DNA from 4 places in the Enterobacter cloacae complex sp. ECNIH7 genome. Region 4 is predicted to be linked to each of the others. Evidence: predicted binding sites of a transcription regulator. Region 4 holds the regulator's gene; each other region holds the start of a gene.

Region 1 (4,203 bases), 430 kb from region 4:
TGCTGTCGTTTGCCGACAAGCTGCTGCGCTACAAAGGGATGCTGTGGATTGACGGCGAGCCGAACCGCCTGCTGTTCCAGGGCGTACAGCGCCTGTACAGCGCCGACTGGGATCGCCCCTGGGGCGAGGAAGCGCCGCGCAGCGTGATGGTGTTTATAGGCATACAGCTTCCGGAAGAAGAAATTCGGGCGGCGTTTGCGGGGCTGAAGAAATAACCGCTATGCATCTCCTCTCCCCTGTGGGGCTGAGGGATCCCCGGTAATTTTTTAACCTGAAGCGATGAATGTTGCTTCAGAAAAATTAATGGCTTACAGCGATGCCCTGGTCCGGCTGTAAATCGCCGAGGCGTTTCCGTAAGGCCGGGGCGAGGCGCAGGGATGCGCCGAGAGGGCGTGGCCTGCAGGGATGCAGGCTCATGCCCGACCCGATAGCCTGAAGGAATAAGCTGAGGACAAAATTGCCGGGAGCAATTTTGGACAGCGCCTGCGCTGGCCCTGAAAGGGTGAGCCCCAGGGATGGGGCGAGCAATCCGCGAAGCGGCGATTTACCGCCGGGAGCCCGGGTCGCCAGGGTGGTGGCGATTGAGCCACCCTGGCACGTTCACAGGTCATGCCGTTACAGAGTAGCAAGGAACATAGAGTGAACGGAATAACCTCCACAGCCGTATGTTCCCCCTCACCCCAGCCCTCTCCCTCAAGGGAGAGGGAGCCGTCTGTGCAGGCATTATCTTGTGGGGATACCCCAGCCTTTAGCAAGAAGGGTAAACTTATTTCACCGCTTCCGGCAGCGTCACAATCCACAGCTCGCTGTCCGACTCCGGCTTTTTCAGCGGCTTCACGCTGAGCGTGGTTTCCACCGGTTTATCATCCAGCGTCAGCTTGCCTTCCGCGTTCACCCGATAATCCTTGAGCTTCTTGCCCTCGACCGGGTTTTGCATCGCCACCTTCACGCCAAAGTCGTTATCGTTCGCCACCGCAAGCGTTTTGCTGTCGATCAGCGCCAGCCCTTCGGCCTTCTCCTGCTGCCAGCCCAGCGCGCGCAGATCGACCACCTGCGTTTTTGCCGCAAGGGTAATGCCGCGCTGCGCCAGGGTTTTCTCATCATCAAACTCCGGGTATTCGCCCGGCTTGTCGAAGGCGGTCAGGTCGCTCGCCTTGCTGAGATCCACCTTGTAGATAAGGTTACGCATGCCGTCGTTTTTATCGCTTCCCTGCTCAATCAGCAGGATGTGCTGGTCATCGAGCGCCACGATGTCGCCGATTTTGGCGTCGCTGTTTTTGCTGTAGGCCGCGCTGTCGATAGGGTAACCGTACATCGCCGTTTTCCCGGTTGCCGGGTCGAAGCTCACCAGACGCGTAAACAGCGCCTGCTTTTTGCTCTTACCGTCGATATCCAGCGTGCTTTGCACGGCGGCGATAATACGCCCGTCCGGCATCCGGGTCAGGCCTTCAAAGCCCCGGTTCGCCTGGCGCCATTTGATAATGTTTGGCAGGCCGCCCGCGATGGATTTCTCCCCTTCCGCCGCCTGCGGCCCGTGGATCGCCAGGATCTTCCCTTTGCCGTCGACGTTAATCAGGAAAGGGCCGTACTCGTCGCACAGCCAGTAGCCGCCTTTCCCGTCCGGCGTGATGCCTTCCGTATCCAGCCCGCGGTTGTCACCCTTGAGCGTCTTTAAGGTATCGCTGAAGGCCACTTCGTTAGTGGAGCCAATCACACCGCTTTGCAGCGGCAGACCGTTAATTTCGCCTTTATCGTCATGCAGCGGACGGGCATCAACCGCCTCCGCTTTGCCGTTCTGGACGCGGATGGTCATCAGCAGCGGCGCGAAATCTGGCGTGACAAATATTTTGGCTTCGTTTTTACCCATTTTTGGCGCATCGGCGTTTGGACCGCGATCGGTCACGGTCGCAAAGGTCAGGGCATCACCCTGCTTGCCCGTAAACAGCAGGCCAGAACCGATTCCCACGGGCAGTCCGTTCGGAAACGCGCTGGCAAACGCGCCGCTGTAGCTCACGTGGGAGCCTTCAGGGAAGCTGACGACATAGCGCTCAGCAGTGGGCTGCGCCGCCAGGCCAGAGAAAGAGAGCGTACAGCCGATTAGAACAGGAATAATTTTTCTTTTCATATTGTTAGCATCCAGTTAGTGAAGCCAACAACGTAAAGAATAAACGTGTCAGAAAAATGACATGGAAGGGAAACCGGCCTGCGCGATTGAACGTATATTCATCGCTCGAAATGTAAGGCTTTGTTGTTTTGTGTGACAGGTGAAATATTTTTGGAAATTATTAGAAACCCAATTAATTCATCTCAAATCACTATCCCCGCCTCGTTCAGTTTATGTTTAGTCAAAAAACTAAACGGTTCCTAAACGCTAAAAACATCCCCTGTTGACACCCCGACAATCAAACATCATTGCAACAACTTCAATAAAAAAGTTAACAATATCAGTATAAAACCGCGATTTATATCACATTTGCAGTCATTAACATCGCTTGTTAAGGTGCGCCCAGATGAATTTAATGACGAGGCAAAAAACATGAAAAAACTGAATTTCCTTCTTCTTTCTGCTCTGGCTGCCGTATCGGGTTCCGCACTGGCGATGGGCGGCACCGTTGAGCAGGGTAAAAACTTTACCAACCTCAATCTGGAAATGGGGAAATCCTCATCCGGTGTTTATCTCGAAAGCAACTGGCTCAAAAACACCGATGACGGTACCCAGACCGGGGGCGTGGGCGCAGGCTACAACCTGGGTCTTGGCCCGGTGATGCTGAATGCGGGTGCAAAAGCCATCTACCTCGGCCCGAAAAAAGGCGATAACGGCGTGGCGTTCCCGATTGGCGGCGGCGTAAACGTTGCCCTGACCGACAGCATCCACGTGTACGGTGAAGGCTATGTCGCACCAGAAGGCCTGAACAACAGCGTGAAAAACTACGTCGAAGCCAACGGCGGCGTAAGCTGGACGCCAATTACGCCAGTGACCCTGAAAGTGGGTTACCGCCACGTGAGCGTGGACGGTAAAGACGGTCGTCCTGGCCACACGCTGATTGACGGCGCATACGTAGGCGGTGGAGTCACCTTCTGATGAAACACCGCATGACCGCGCTTTGCGTTCTGAGCCTCACGCTGATGCTCACCGGCTGCGTCCAGTACAAATGGGTGAAACCGGGCGTCAGCGATGCTGAGATGAATAAAAAGCTCACGGAATGCGAAGCGCAGGCGCTGATCGATCTACCCCCGGATAACGTCGTGACCGGTTCGAGTTCGGAAAAAACGGACAAAAAGAACAAGAAAAAGGATATTTCCACGAGCTACACGGTTGAAGACGCGAATGAATATCGCCGGGATACGCTAGTCGACAGCTGCATGTTCAAAAGCGGCTGGGACAAGATCGAAGTCAAATAATCCCCCTTTTAAAAAAACCTGCCGGATGGCAGGTTTTTTATTATCTCTTACTTACGCACCACCACCAGCTTCTGGTTCACAAACTCTTTGATCCCCAGATCCGACAGCTCGCGTCCGTAGCCGGAGCGCTTCACCCCGCCGAACGGCAGCTCCGGTGCGGTATCGGTGAGCCAGTTGATGTACACCATCCCGGTCTCAATCCGTGACGCCATTTTCTTCGCGCGCTCGATATTATGACTAAATACCGCCCCGCCAAGGCCGTAGTGGGAGTCGTTAGCCAGCGCGACCGCCTCGTCGTCGCTTTTCACGACGTAAATCTGCGCTACCGGGCCGAAGAACTCTTCGAAATACGCCGGGTTATCGCGGGAGATATTCGTCAGGATCGTCGGTTCGAAAAAGCTCCCGTCGCGCTGTACCGGTTTGCCGCCATAGTGCAGCGTCGCACCGTTTTTCACCGCCTCGTTAACCTGTTTGGTCAGCGTTTCCAGCGCATCTTTGGAAGAGAGCGGCCCCAGCGTGGTGCTTTCGTCCAGCGGATCGCCAATCTTCACCTGCTTAAACGCCTCGGTGAATTTGCTCAGGAAGGCATCCGCAATCTTTTCATGCAGGATAAAGCGCTTCGCCGCGGTGCAGACCTGCCCGGCGTTGTTGAGCCGCGCGTTAACGCCAATTTTCACGGCCTTCTCAAGGTCTGAGTCATCCAGCACCACGAACACGTCGTTACCGCCCAGCTCCAGCGTGGATTTCTTGATATGCTTCGCCGCCTGCGTGGCCACCACGCTGCCGGCCTTTTCGGAGCCG
Region 2 (4,203 bases), 1.1 Mb from region 4:
TGCAGAAGGCCATATGACCCGTCTGCGTCGTCTCGGTAAAGTGCAGATGCTGGCCCAGGCCGCGGAAGAACATCCGCTGCACGGTGGAACCGGTATTGCTCACACCCGCTGGGCGACGCACGGCGAACCGTCTGAAGGTAACGCGCACCCGCATGTGTCTGAACACATCGTGGTCGTGCACAACGGCATTATCGAAAACCACGAACCGCTGCGCGAAGAACTGAAAGCGCGCGGCTACACCTTCGTCTCTGAAACTGACACCGAAGTGATTGCTCACCTGGTGCACTGGGAGCTGGAGCAGGGCGGCACGCTGCGTGATGCGGTGCTGCGTGCTATCCCTCAGCTGCGCGGTGCGTACGGTACGGTGATCATGGATTCCCGCGATCCGTCCACATTGCTGGCCGCGCGTTCCGGTAGCCCGATGGTTATCGGTCTGGGCATGGGCGAAAACTTCATCGCTTCTGACCAGCTGGCGCTCCTGCCGGTTACCCGTCGCTTTATCTTCCTCGAAGAGGGTGATATCGCGGAAGTGACCCGTCGCAGCGTGACCGTCTTTGATACCAAAGGCGAGCAGGTGAAACGTCAGGAGATTGAATCGAATCTGCAGTACGACGCGGGCGACAAAGGCGCTTACCGTCACTACATGCAGAAAGAGATTTACGAGCAGCCAAACGCCATCAAAAACACGCTGACCGGGCGCATCAGCCACGGTGAAGTGGATCTGAGCGAGTTGGGCGCAAACGCGAACGAACTGCTCGGCAAGGTCGAGCATATTCAGATCGTGGCCTGCGGCACCTCCTATAACTCCGGTATGGTCTCTCGCTACTGGTTTGAATCCCTGGCTGGCGTGCCGTGCGATGTGGAAATCGCGTCTGAATTCCGCTATCGCAAATCCGCGGTGCGTCGTAACAGCCTGATGATCACCCTTTCCCAGTCTGGTGAAACGGCGGATACGCTGGCAGCGCTGCGTCTGTCTAAAGAGCTGGGTTACCTGGGCTCTCTGGCTATCTGTAACGTTCCTGGCTCATCGCTGGTGCGTGAGTCCGATCTGGCGCTGATGACCAAAGCGGGCACCGAAATCGGTGTGGCCTCTACCAAAGCGTTTACCACTCAGCTGACCGTTCTGCTGATGCTGGTGGCGAAGCTGGCGCGTCTGAAAGGTGAAGATGCGTCCGTTGAGCACGACATCGTTCACGGCCTGCAGGCGCTGCCGAGCCGTATTGAACAGATGCTGTCTCAGGACAAACGCATTGAAGCGCTGGCGGAAGATTTCTCCGACAAACATCACGCCCTGTTCCTGGGTCGTGGCGATCAGTATCCGATTGCGCTGGAAGGCGCGCTGAAGCTGAAAGAGATCTCCTACATTCACGCTGAAGCCTATGCGGCTGGCGAGCTGAAGCACGGCCCGCTGGCGCTGATTGACGCGGATATGCCGGTCATCGTTGTGGCACCAAACAACGAACTGCTGGAAAAACTGAAGTCTAACATCGAAGAAGTGCGCGCCCGCGGCGGTGTTCTGTACGTCTTCGCCGACAAAGATGCCGGTTTTGTCAGCAACGACAACATGCATATCATCGAGATGCCGCATGTGGAAGAGGTGATTGCACCAATCTTCTACACCGTTCCGCTGCAGCTGTTGGCCTATCACGTTGCGCTGATCAAAGGTACCGACGTTGACCAGCCGCGTAACCTGGCGAAATCGGTTACCGTAGAATAATCCCTTCAGGCTCCACCTTCGGGTGGAGCTTTTTTATCCTGCCCGGCTTGTTTTTCATCAATCCTTTCTCGTTTTTAATAATGACAATTTGTCATCTTCAGCTACTTTTTTCAGTGTCACATAAAGAAAATATTTCTGAAAACGCCTTGTCATAAAAGCGGCTAAAGCGATGAAAAATAAGCTTTCTTTTGCTTATTTTTAAGTGAAATTTACGTTGTCATAAAACTGTCATAATTCGTACATTTATCTGTCACCTGTTTGTCCTATTTTGCTCATCGTAGCCACTAAACAACGATTTACGAAAATCTTGCAGGAGACATTATGAAAGTTATGCGTACCACTGTCGCAACTGTTGTCGCCGCGACCTTATCTCTGAGCGCGTTCTCTGTATTTGCAGAAGCAAGCCTGACTGGCGCTGGTGCAACCTTCCCTGCGCCGGTGTATGCCAAATGGGCGGATACCTACCAGAAAGAAACCGGTAACAAGGTTAACTATCAGGGTATCGGCTCCTCCGGTGGTGTTAAACAAATTACCGCGAACACGGTTGATTTCGGCGCATCAGACGCTCCGCTGTCTGATGACAAACTAGCTCAGGAAGGCCTGTTCCAGTTCCCTACCGTGATCGGTGGCGTGGTCCTGGCCATCAACCTGCCGGGCGTGAAGTCGGGTGAGCTGGTGCTGGACGGCAAAACGCTGGGTGACATCTACCTGGGCAAAATCAAAAAATGGGATGACGAAGCGATCGCTAAACTCAACCCAGGCCTGAAGCTGCCTTCTCAGAACATCGCCGTGGTTCGCCGCGCGGATGGTTCCGGTACCTCTTTCGTGTTCACCAGCTACCTGGCAAAAGTGAACGAAGAGTGGAAATCTAAAGTCGGCTCCGGCTCTACCGTTAACTGGCCAACCGGTCTGGGCGGTAAAGGTAACGACGGTATCGCCGCGTTCGTACAGCGTCTGCCTGGCTCAATTGGTTACGTAGAGTATGCGTACGCCAAGCAGAACAACCTGTCCTACACCAAACTGGTTTCAGCCGACGGCAAACCGGTTAGCCCAACCGAAGAGAACTTTGCTAACGCCGCGAAAGGCGCTGACTGGAGCAAATCCTTCGCGCAGGATCTGACTAACCAGAAAGGCGAAGGTGCATGGCCAATCACCTCTACCACCTTCATCCTGGTTCACAAAGAGCAGAAGAAACCTGAGCAGGGCGCCGAAGTGCTGAAGTTCTTCGACTGGGCGTACAAAAACGGCGGCAAACAGGCTAACGCCCTGGATTACGCTACACTGCCGGACAACGTGGTTGAGCAGATTCGCGCTGCATGGAAAACCAACGTGAAAGACAGCAGCGGTAAAGCGCTGTACTAACAGGATATATTTAACGAAGATGGCGGGTGGCGCTGCGCTTACCCGCCCTACGGTTTAAGCTGTAGGCCCGGTAAGCGTCAGCGCCACCGGGCATATTCGTAAAACGTCTCAAACAGAAGAGTAATTTATGGCTGCAACCAAGCCTGCATTTAACCCTCCGGGTAAAAAAGGTGACATGATTTTCAGCGCGCTGGTCAAACTGGCTGCGCTGATTGTGCTATTGCTGCTGGGCGGCATTATCGTGTCTCTGATTTTCTCCTCATGGCCGAGCATCCAGAAATTCGGTTTTTCCTTCCTGTGGACTAAAGAGTGGGACGCGCCGAACGATATCTACGGTGCCCTGGTGCCGATTTACGGCACTCTGGTGACCTCGTTCATCGCCCTGCTGATTGCGGTTCCGGTGAGCTTTGGTATTGCCCTGTTCCTGACGGAGCTGGCGCCGGGCTGGCTGCGACGCCCGCTGGGTATTGCCATCGAACTGCTGGCGGCTATTCCAAGTATCGTTTACGGCATGTGGGGTCTGTTCATCTTTGCTCCGCTGTTTGCCACGTACTTCCAGGAACCGGTGGGTAACGTGCTTTCCGCCATTCCGTTTGTGGGTGCCCTGTTCTCTGGCCCGGCTTTCGGTATCGGCATTCTGGCGGCAGGTGTGATCCTCGCCATCATGATTATTCCGTACATTGCGGCGGTGATGCGCGATGTCTTCGAACAAACGCCGGTGATGATGAAAGAGTCGGCCTACGGCATCGGCTGCACCACCTGGGAAGTTATCTGGCGCATTGTCCTTCCGTTCACCAAAAATGGGGTGATCGGGGGCGTGATGCTGGGTTTAGGTCGTGCGCTGGGTGAAACCATGGCGGTCACCTTTATCATCGGTAACACCTACCAGCTCGACAGCGCGTCGCTCTACATGCCGGGTAACAGTATTACCTCGGCGCTGGCGAATGAATTTGCGGAAGCGGAATCGGGGCTGCACGTAGCGGCGCTGATGGAGCTGGGTCTGATTCTGTTCGTTATCACCTTCATTGTTCTGGCGATTTCCAAGTTGATGATTATGCGCCTCGCTAAAAATGAGGGAGCACGCTAATGGCAACTCTCGAAATGCAAGCAACCGCTGAACTGGC
Region 3 (4,203 bases), 1.9 Mb from region 4:
GAACAACCAAAGAAATCATCAGGGATGCCATATTCAGCAGCCCTGAATTCAGTAACTCACCCATTTCACCACCTCAATAAAAACGTCTATTTTACCACTGGCGCGAAGGAAGGAAATCACCTTGAGAAAAAATGCGTATTACCACGGAATAAACTTATTGATTGCGCAAACGCCGCTAAAAAACTGTACATCCTGATCGCACATCACATTGATCGTCTGCGTCCATAACACCACGCACGCTATCAGCACGATAATCAGAATTACCCAGCGTATTTTTTTCACTCCACACTCCGTCTAAAAACCTGATGTAACGAGGTTAACACGCTTATCTTAAACAAGGACTAACTGTACCGCCATCGCACTTTTTTCAGAATCCTGCACTTGTTTCATCGTGTAAACCGTTTACGCTAGCTTTATGATAACAACGACAAAAGAGGTTAATGATGCGCTTCATTATTCGAACAATTATTGCACTGGCTTTCGTCTGGATTGGCCTTCTGCTCACGGGTTATGGCGTGCTTGTTGGAAGCACCGAAAACGCAGCCGGGTTAGGGATTCAATGTAAATATTTAACAGCACAGGGCGTGAGCACTGCGCAATATCTGCATACTGACAGCGGGATCGTTGGCTTGACCAACTGTCCGGTCCTGCGAAAGACATCCGTCGTGATTGATAATGGCTAATCAGCCGGTGACATGACTGATATAAAAAACGCCGCAACAGATGCGGCGTTTTTTTATGCGAGCAGAGATTAAAACGGGTAGTTGTGATAACCCATTTGTTCAGAAATCTTACGTGCGGCAGTGTGCAGAATAGCCACATACTCATGCAGGCGCTCTTCGGAGAAGCGTAAGGTTGGGAAGGAGATACTTAAGCCCGCGATTACTACGCCAAAGCGGTCAAAAACCGGAACGCCGATACAGCGCAGCCCTTCTTCCTGCTCTTCGTTATCTTCGCCATACCCCTGCTCGCGTACGCGATCGAGCACCGTTAACAGCGCGTCTGTGCTGGTAATGGTTCGCGAGGTACTTTGCTTGTATTCCACGCCTTCGAGGATCTGTTTCACTTCCTCACGATCGCGCCAGGCCAGCAGAACCTTACCAATCGCGGTGCTGTAGAGCGGGTTGCGACGACCAATGCGCGAGTACATGCGCAAATTGTACATGGAGTCGATTTTATGGATGTAAACAATGCTGTCTTCATCCAGCGCACCGAGATGGATGGTCTCTTTGGTCAGGCGAGAGATTTCACGCATCTGGATATCAGCGCTGCGGATCAGGTCAACATTTTGTAGCGCACGAGCGCCCAGCTCAAACAGCTTAAGCGTCAGAGAGTATTTTTCAGATTCGCCCTCCTGGGCAACGTAGCCCAGCGACTTCATGGTTTGTAAAAAGCGATATACGGTGCTTTTAGACATCATCACGCGCTGCGACAACTCTGTAATACCTATTTCACGCTCTTCCCCCAGCGCCTGTAAGATGCCAAACACCTTCAGCACGGAAGAAACAGAATCTGGCTGTTTATCCAAATCCGCAATAGCCATTTACCACCTCATAGAGAGTGTTTTATAAAAATCAGAACCGGTTTTTATTATAAGTTCCCGTCATGTCACCTGCAATCAATCCGCGTTTACTTCGTTACAAATCTGCGACATATCGCGGCTGTAACAATGCTAAAATAGTTATCCTGAGAATAATTTCACGCTGAGCTTTTTTAATCCTAATGGAAAAGACCCTTTCCGATGGCCTGCCTTTACCCCAGCGGTATGGCGCTATAGCGACCATCATTATCGGTATCTCAATGGCCGTCCTTGACGGCGCAATCGCGAACGTTGCCCTGCCAACCATCGCCAGCGACCTGCATGCCTCTCCCGCCAGTTCGATATGGATCGTTAACGCATATCAGATTGCGATTGTGGTTTCCCTGCTCTCGTTCTCTTTCCTGGGCGATATGTTCGGTTACCGTCGGGTGTATCAGTGCGGTCTGGTGGTTTTCACCTTCACGTCCTTGCTATGCGCCCTTTCAGATTCGCTGCATACCCTGACGCTTGCCCGCATCGCGCAGGGTTTTGGCGGCGCGGCGCTCATGAGCGTAAACACGGCGTTGATCCGCTTAATTTATCCCCAACGTCATCTGGGGCGCGGCATGGGGATAAACTCGTTTATTGTCGCTGTCTCTTCCGCCGCCGGGCCAACTATTGCGGCGGCGATCCTTTCCGTTGCGTCATGGCAATGGCTGTTTGCTATTAACGTGCCGCTGGGCATTGTCGCTATATTCTTTGCCCTGCGCTTTCTTCCCGCTAACGGCCCTAAAAGCACCATGCCGCGCTTCGATGTGGCGAGTGCAGTGATGAATGCCCTGACCTTTGGCCTGCTGATTACGGCGCTGAGCGGCTTTGCGCAGGGACAGTCTCTGATGCTTACCGGCGCGGAGCTCATTTCCCTGCTGGCGATCGGCTTCTTCTTTGTTCGCCGCCAGCTCACTCTCCCCGTGCCTTTACTGCCGGTGGATCTGCTGCGTATTCCCCTTTTTTCCCTCTCCATTTGCACGTCTGTCTGCTCGTTCTGCGCCCAAATGCTGGCTCTGGTTTCTCTGCCCTTCTTTCTGCAGAGCGTGGTCGGCCGTTCAGAAGTGGAGACCGGCCTGCTGTTAACCCCCTGGCCACTAGCTACCATGGTGATGGCGCCGCTGGCAGGTTACTTAATTGAACGCGTCCATGCCGGTTTACTGGGAGCATTGGGGCTTGCGGTGATGGCGACAGGCCTATTCGCGCTGGCGCTGCTACCGTCCTCGCCAACCGATCTGGACATCATCTGGCGCATGATCCTGTGCGGCGCTGGGTTTGGCCTGTTCCAGTCCCCTAACAATCACACCATCATCACCTCCGCGCCGCGCCATCGCAGCGGTGGTGCCAGCGGCATGCTGGGGACCGCGCGCCTTCTGGGACAAAGCAGCGGCGCAGCCCTGGTCGCCCTGATGTTTAACCTCGCCGGGCAAAACGGCAACCATGTTGCGCTTCTCACCGCGGGAGCCCTTGCCTCGCTCGCGGCGGTCGTCAGCGGCCTGCGCGTGACCCAGCCCAGGGTTCAGGCATAAAAAAAGCCGGGCGGAGTGTTCTCCTGCCCGGCTTATTAGAGTTCTTAGCGTTACTTCAGATATTCCCCACTGCGCAACGCTTCGATACGTTTATCCAGCGGCGGGTGAGACATAAACAGCTCGCTCAGCGATTTGGATTTACCGTTAATGCAGAAGGCCATCATGCTGTTCGCTTCCTGCGGCTCGTAGCTGGTTTTCAGACGCTGCAGCGCGGCAATCATCTTCTCACGACCAACCAGCTTCGCCGAGCCGGCATCCGCGTGGAATTCACGGTGGCGGGAGAACCACATGGTGATGATGCTGGCCAGAATACCGAATACCAGTTCCAGTACCATCGAAACGGCGAAGTAGATCAGCGGGTTGCCGTTGCTCTCTTCACCTTCATCACGGTTTCCGCCCATAAAGCCTGCCGCGATCTGCGCCAGAATACGGGAGATGAAGATCACGAAGGTGTTCACCACGCCCTGAATCAGGGTCATGGTCACCATGTCACCGTTGGCGATATGGCTGATTTCGTGGGCAATAACCGCTTCGGCTTCGTCACGGCTCATGTTCTGCAGCAATCCGGTGCTGACGGCAACCAGTGACGCATCGCGACGGGCACCCGTGGCGAAAGCGTTGATGTCCGGGGCATGGTAAATCGCCACCTGCGGCATGGCGATCCCGGCCTGACGGGATTGCTGAGCCACCGTGTTCATCAGCCACTGTTCCATATCGTTACGCGGCTGTTCAATAACCTCACCACCCACCGATTTCAGTGCCATCCACTTCGACATCAGCAGGGAGATGAACGAGCCACCAAAACCAAACAGCAGCGCCATAATCAACAGACCCTGAACGCTGCTCGACTGAATTCCTGTCAGGCTTAGCACGAGCCCGAAAACCACCATGACCGCCAGGTTGGTGAGCAGGAAGAGCGCGATTCGCATCATAATTTTCTTTTTACCTCAGTTTAACAAAACGCACTATGCGATTACCCACATCGTATGGGTATTGCGGCTATTTTCAAGCATCCGGCGGGCGTAAGTCACCAGAAAGACACAACTTTACACAATTGGAAATCTGACTGACGGAAGGATGCAGAACAAAAAGAAACAGGCACAATTT
Region 4 (4,203 bases):
TTGCGCCTGAGAAACCTTCTGCAGGCGTGGCGTTTCGTGATAAAGCGCCAGACAGATGGCGTCAAGCAGGGTGGTTTTACCTGCCCCGGTTGCGCCGGTGATGGCAAACAGACCGTTGCTGGCAAACGGCTCCGTAGTAAAGTCAATTTTCCACTCGCCCTTGAGGGAGTTGAGATTTTTCAGACGCAGGCTCAAAATTTTCATGCGTTTTCTTCCTCATCATTGAGCGCATGCAGGGTATGGCTGAACAGTTCGCTGAGTCTTGCGCGCTTCGCGTCGTCAATTTCCTCCTGCGAGAGCCTGCGTTCAAACACCTCTTCAACCCGCAGTTCACTGAGCGTTTCGCGTTGAGCGCTTAACAGAATTTTCTCGCGCTGCTCGCGGCTGCGGCGTACCAGTAAGACTTCGACGGGTAAATCTTCCGTCAGCGCCTGAATTTTTCGCTGCATATCGTGCAGGTAGTCGTCGGTGGTGATTTCGATATCCAGCCAGACGGGCGGGTTAAGCGCTGTTCCGCGCCACTGCTCAAGCTGGGCGGTAATGGCGTCAAGATCGCCCTTCAGCACCGACAGCGGCTGGGTGACGGGCACCTCCAGCGTCTCGACGGCGTGAAGTTTTCCTTCGGAGAAGCTCACCAGATGGACGGATTTGGCCTTTCCCGTTTCGTCAAAGCTGAGCGAAATTGGCGAGCCGCAGTAGCGGATGTGCTCGCTGCCGCCGACGATCTGAGCCCGGTGTATGTGCCCGAGCGCAATGTAGTCGGCTGGAGGGAAGTTCTGCGCCGGAAAGGCATCCAGCGTGCCGATATAGATGTCACGTACCGCGTCACTTTTACTGGCCCCGACGGTGGTGAGATGCCCGGTCGCAATCACCGGAATCGGCTGGTCGCCGCGCAGGGCGCAGGCATCGGCGTGCTGCTGGTAATAATAGTCGGTTATGGCCTGTAATAGATGCTGCTGCTTTTCCGCACCCGACAGCCCCGCCTGGCTTTGCACGATGTCGCGCGGACGTAAAAAGGGAATAGGGCACAGCACCGCCCCCGGAGTGCCGTCGCGTTTTTTCAGGATCTGCGGGGCGTGCCCGGCGCTGGCGACGACGGTGGTATTGAGAAATGCCAGGATGTCGCGGGATTCATTGAGCGTCGCGACGGAATCATGGTTGCCGGCGACAATCACCAGATGACAGCCGGTTTGCTGCAAATTCACCACGAAGCGGTTGTACAGTTCACGCGCATAACTGGGGGGTGAGCCGGTATCAAAGATGTCACCCGCCACAATAATCGCGTCCACCTCGTGTGTCCGGGCCGTTTCCAGCAGCCAGTTCAGGAAGGCTTCATGTTCAGCCGCACGGCTTTTGCTGTAAAAATTTTGACCCAGATGCCAGTCCGAGGTGTGAAGTATGCGCATAGCTGATCCGTGGCAAAAAAGAGAAAGCAGGATTATAAACGTTCAGAGACGGGAAAATAACCGCTGTAATAAAACAACGGTTTGCCCCTTATCGTGGTACTGTTTTTCATAAATCTGTCATAAATCTGACGCATAATGGCGCCGAATTACAAACTTGTAACTTAAATAAGATAAGACAGGGCAAAGTATGGCGAGACGTATTCTGGTCGTAGAAGATGAAGCTCCAATTCGTGAAATGGTGTGCTTCGTGCTCGAGCAAAACGGCTTCCAGCCGGTTGAAGCGGAAGATTATGACAGCGCAGTGAACCAGCTGAATGAACCCTGGCCCGATCTGATTCTGCTGGACTGGATGTTGCCCGGCGGCTCCGGACTGCAGTTTATCAAACACCTGAAGCGTGAAGCGCTGACCCGCGACATCCCGGTTGTGATGCTCACGGCGCGCGGAGAAGAAGAGGATCGCGTGCGCGGTCTGGAGACCGGCGCGGACGATTACATTACAAAACCGTTCTCCCCAAAAGAGCTGGTTGCCCGCATTAAAGCCGTGATGCGCCGTATTTCGCCGATGGCGGTGGAAGAGGTGATCGAAATGCAGGGGCTGAGCCTTGATCCCACCTCACACCGCGTAATGACCGGTGAAAATCCCCTCGACATGGGGCCTACCGAATTTAAACTCCTGCACTTCTTTATGACCCACCCGGAACGCGTTTACAGCCGCGAGCAGTTGCTGAATAACGTCTGGGGAACTAACGTGTATGTCGAAGACCGGACGGTTGACGTACATATTCGCCGCCTGCGAAAAGCACTGGAACTGAGCGGCCACGATCGCATGGTGCAGACGGTCCGCGGCACGGGTTATCGTTTTTCTACCCGTTTCTGAACAATGACAGGAGTGTGACGCGTGCTGGAACGTCTGTCATGGAAAAGGCTCGTCTTTGAACTGATCTTATGCTGTATTCCGGCCTTCCTTCTGGGGGCCTTTCTTGGACACCTGCCGTGGTTTCTGCTGGCGTCGGTCACCGGGCTGCTGATCTGGCATTTCTGGAACCTGCTGCGCCTCTCCTGGTGGCTGTGGGTTGATCGAAGCATGACGCCGCCGCCGGGAAGCGGCAGCTGGGAGCCGCTGCTGTACGGTCTGCATCAGATGCAGATGCGTAATAAAAAGCGTCGCCGCGAGCTGGGAAGCCTGATTAAGCGTTTTCGCAGCGGTGCAGAGTCGCTGCCGGATGCCGTTATTCTGACGACCGAAGAAGGGACAATCTTCTGGTGTAACGGCCTTGCGCAACAGCTGCTGGGCCTGCGCTGGCCCGACGACAATGGCCAGAATATCCTCAACCTTCTGCGTTATCCCGAGTTCACGCTGTATCTGAAAAAGCGTGATTTTACCCGCCCGCACAATCTGAAGCTCAATAATGGTCGCCATCTGGAAATCCGCGTGATGCCCTACAGCGATAAGCAGTGGCTGATGGTGGCGCGCGATGTCACCCAGATGCACCAGCTGGAAGGGGCGCGTCGCAACTTCTTCGCCAACGTCAGTCACGAACTGCGTACCCCGCTGACCGTGCTTCAGGGCTACCTGGAGATGATGCAGGAGCAAACGCTTGAAGGCGCGCCGCGTGAAAAAGCGCTGCACACCATGCGCGAGCAAACGCACCGGATGGAAGGGCTGGTGAAGCAGCTGCTGACGCTCTCGAAGATTGAAGCGGCGCCGTCGCTCGCGCTAAATGACACCATTGATGTGCCGATGATGCTGCGGGTCGTTGAGCGTGAAGCGCAGACGTTAAGCCATAAAAAGCATCACCTGACCTTTGAGGTCGACAATACGCTGAAGGTGCTGGGCAGCGAAGATGAACTGCGGAGCGCCATTTCCAACCTTGTGTATAACGCGGTAAATCATACGCCGGAGGGGACGAATATCGTGGTGCGCTGGCATCATGCCCCAACGGGGGCTGAGTTTAGCGTGGAAGACAACGGGCCGGGAATTGCGCCTGAGCATATTCCGCGCCTGACCGAGCGCTTTTACCGTGTGGATAAAGCGCGATCCCGGCAGACTGGCGGAAGCGGTCTGGGGCTGGCAATTGTGAAACACGCGGTGAATCACCATGAAAGCCGTCTCGATATTCAGAGTACGCTGGGTAAAGGAACCCGCTTCAGTTTCGTTATTCCGGAACGATTAATTGCCAAAAAGATCGCCTGACGGCAGGCGTGTCATTTTACCTTTCCACGGGTCAGCGTCTGCTGGCCCGTTTGCTTTGCAGTCAAGCGAAACGCGGATGAATTTTATACGGCTGACTGTTTTTTGTTCGCATGATTAGCCATGGGTTTTTCTTATAAATAGCGTATTATTCTGAGGTGTATTTCCATGCTGGCATATTGTTCTGGTTTTACGATCCCGCCTTGCCTTTAAACGTTATAAGCGTTTAAATTGCGCCCCAGATACTGTCAGACCGACTGTATTTGCGTGGTAAATCGAAAAACTATTCTTCTCCACGCCAGGACGGGAGCATTTCCCGCTGAAATTGAGCAAATTTTCGGCTGTATCGTCCCGTCAGGGATATCGAAAATCTCAATGTTTTCAACACCACATCCACAGGCAGTAAGGTTTTATGACCCATCACTTAAAATCGCGTGACATCATCGCGCTGGGCTTTATGACATTTGCGCTGTTCGTTGGCGCAGGCAACATCATTTTCCCTCCAATGGTTGGCTTACAGGCGGGTGAACACGTCTGGACCGCCGCGTTTGGTTTCCTGATTACTGCCGTGGGTCTGCCGGTTCTGACCGTCGTTGCGCTGGCGAA

The links. Region 4 encodes PhoB, which activates phosphate uptake and scavenging genes when phosphate is short. Its sites were predicted from a motif close to CTGTCATAAAACTGNCNNAT; they were not measured.
Region 1: a site for PhoB is predicted at 2,171-2,190, ahead of WM95_RS03270 (esterase-like activity of phytase family protein). Genes of this name have one in related genera too.
Region 2: a site for PhoB is predicted at 1,932-1,951, ahead of pstS (phosphate ABC transporter substrate-binding protein PstS). Genes of this name have one in related genera too.
Region 3: a site for PhoB is predicted at 1,635-1,654, ahead of kdgR (DNA-binding transcriptional regulator KdgR). Genes of this name have one in related genera too.

The regions. Positions count from the first base shown of each region.
Region 1 covers NZ_CP017990.1:670,352-674,554, reverse strand. The annotation lists gene yjiA (GTPase) at 1-215, shown strand, start outside; gene WM95_RS03270 (esterase-like activity of phytase family protein) at 767-2,125, opposite strand; gene WM95_RS03265 (YfaZ family outer membrane protein) at 2,537-3,082, shown strand; gene WM95_RS03260 (hypothetical protein) at 3,082-3,402, shown strand; gene WM95_RS03255 (NAD-dependent succinate-semialdehyde dehydrogenase) at 3,450-4,203, opposite strand, start outside.
Region 2 covers NZ_CP017990.1:27,837-32,039, forward strand. The annotation lists gene glmS (glutamine--fructose-6-phosphate transaminase (isomerizing)) at 1-1,717, shown strand, start outside; gene pstS (phosphate ABC transporter substrate-binding protein PstS) at 2,039-3,079, shown strand; gene pstC (phosphate ABC transporter permease PstC) at 3,207-4,166, shown strand; gene pstA (phosphate ABC transporter permease PstA) at 4,166-4,203, shown strand, end outside.
Region 3 covers NZ_CP017990.1:2,959,951-2,964,153, forward strand. The annotation lists gene WM95_RS14520 (YebO family protein) at 1-64, opposite strand, end outside; gene mgrB (PhoP/PhoQ regulator MgrB) at 139-282, opposite strand; gene WM95_RS14530 (YobH family protein) at 444-683, shown strand; gene kdgR (DNA-binding transcriptional regulator KdgR) at 752-1,543, opposite strand; gene WM95_RS14540 (MFS transporter) at 1,723-3,096, shown strand; gene htpX (protease HtpX) at 3,147-4,028, opposite strand.
Region 4 covers NZ_CP017990.1:1,096,573-1,100,775, forward strand. The annotation lists gene sbcC (exonuclease subunit SbcC) at 1-204, opposite strand, end outside; gene sbcD (exonuclease subunit SbcD) at 201-1,406, opposite strand; gene phoB (phosphate response regulator transcription factor PhoB) at 1,594-2,283, shown strand; gene phoR (phosphate regulon sensor histidine kinase PhoR) at 2,305-3,600, shown strand; gene brnQ (branched-chain amino acid transporter carrier protein BrnQ) at 4,010-4,203, shown strand, end outside.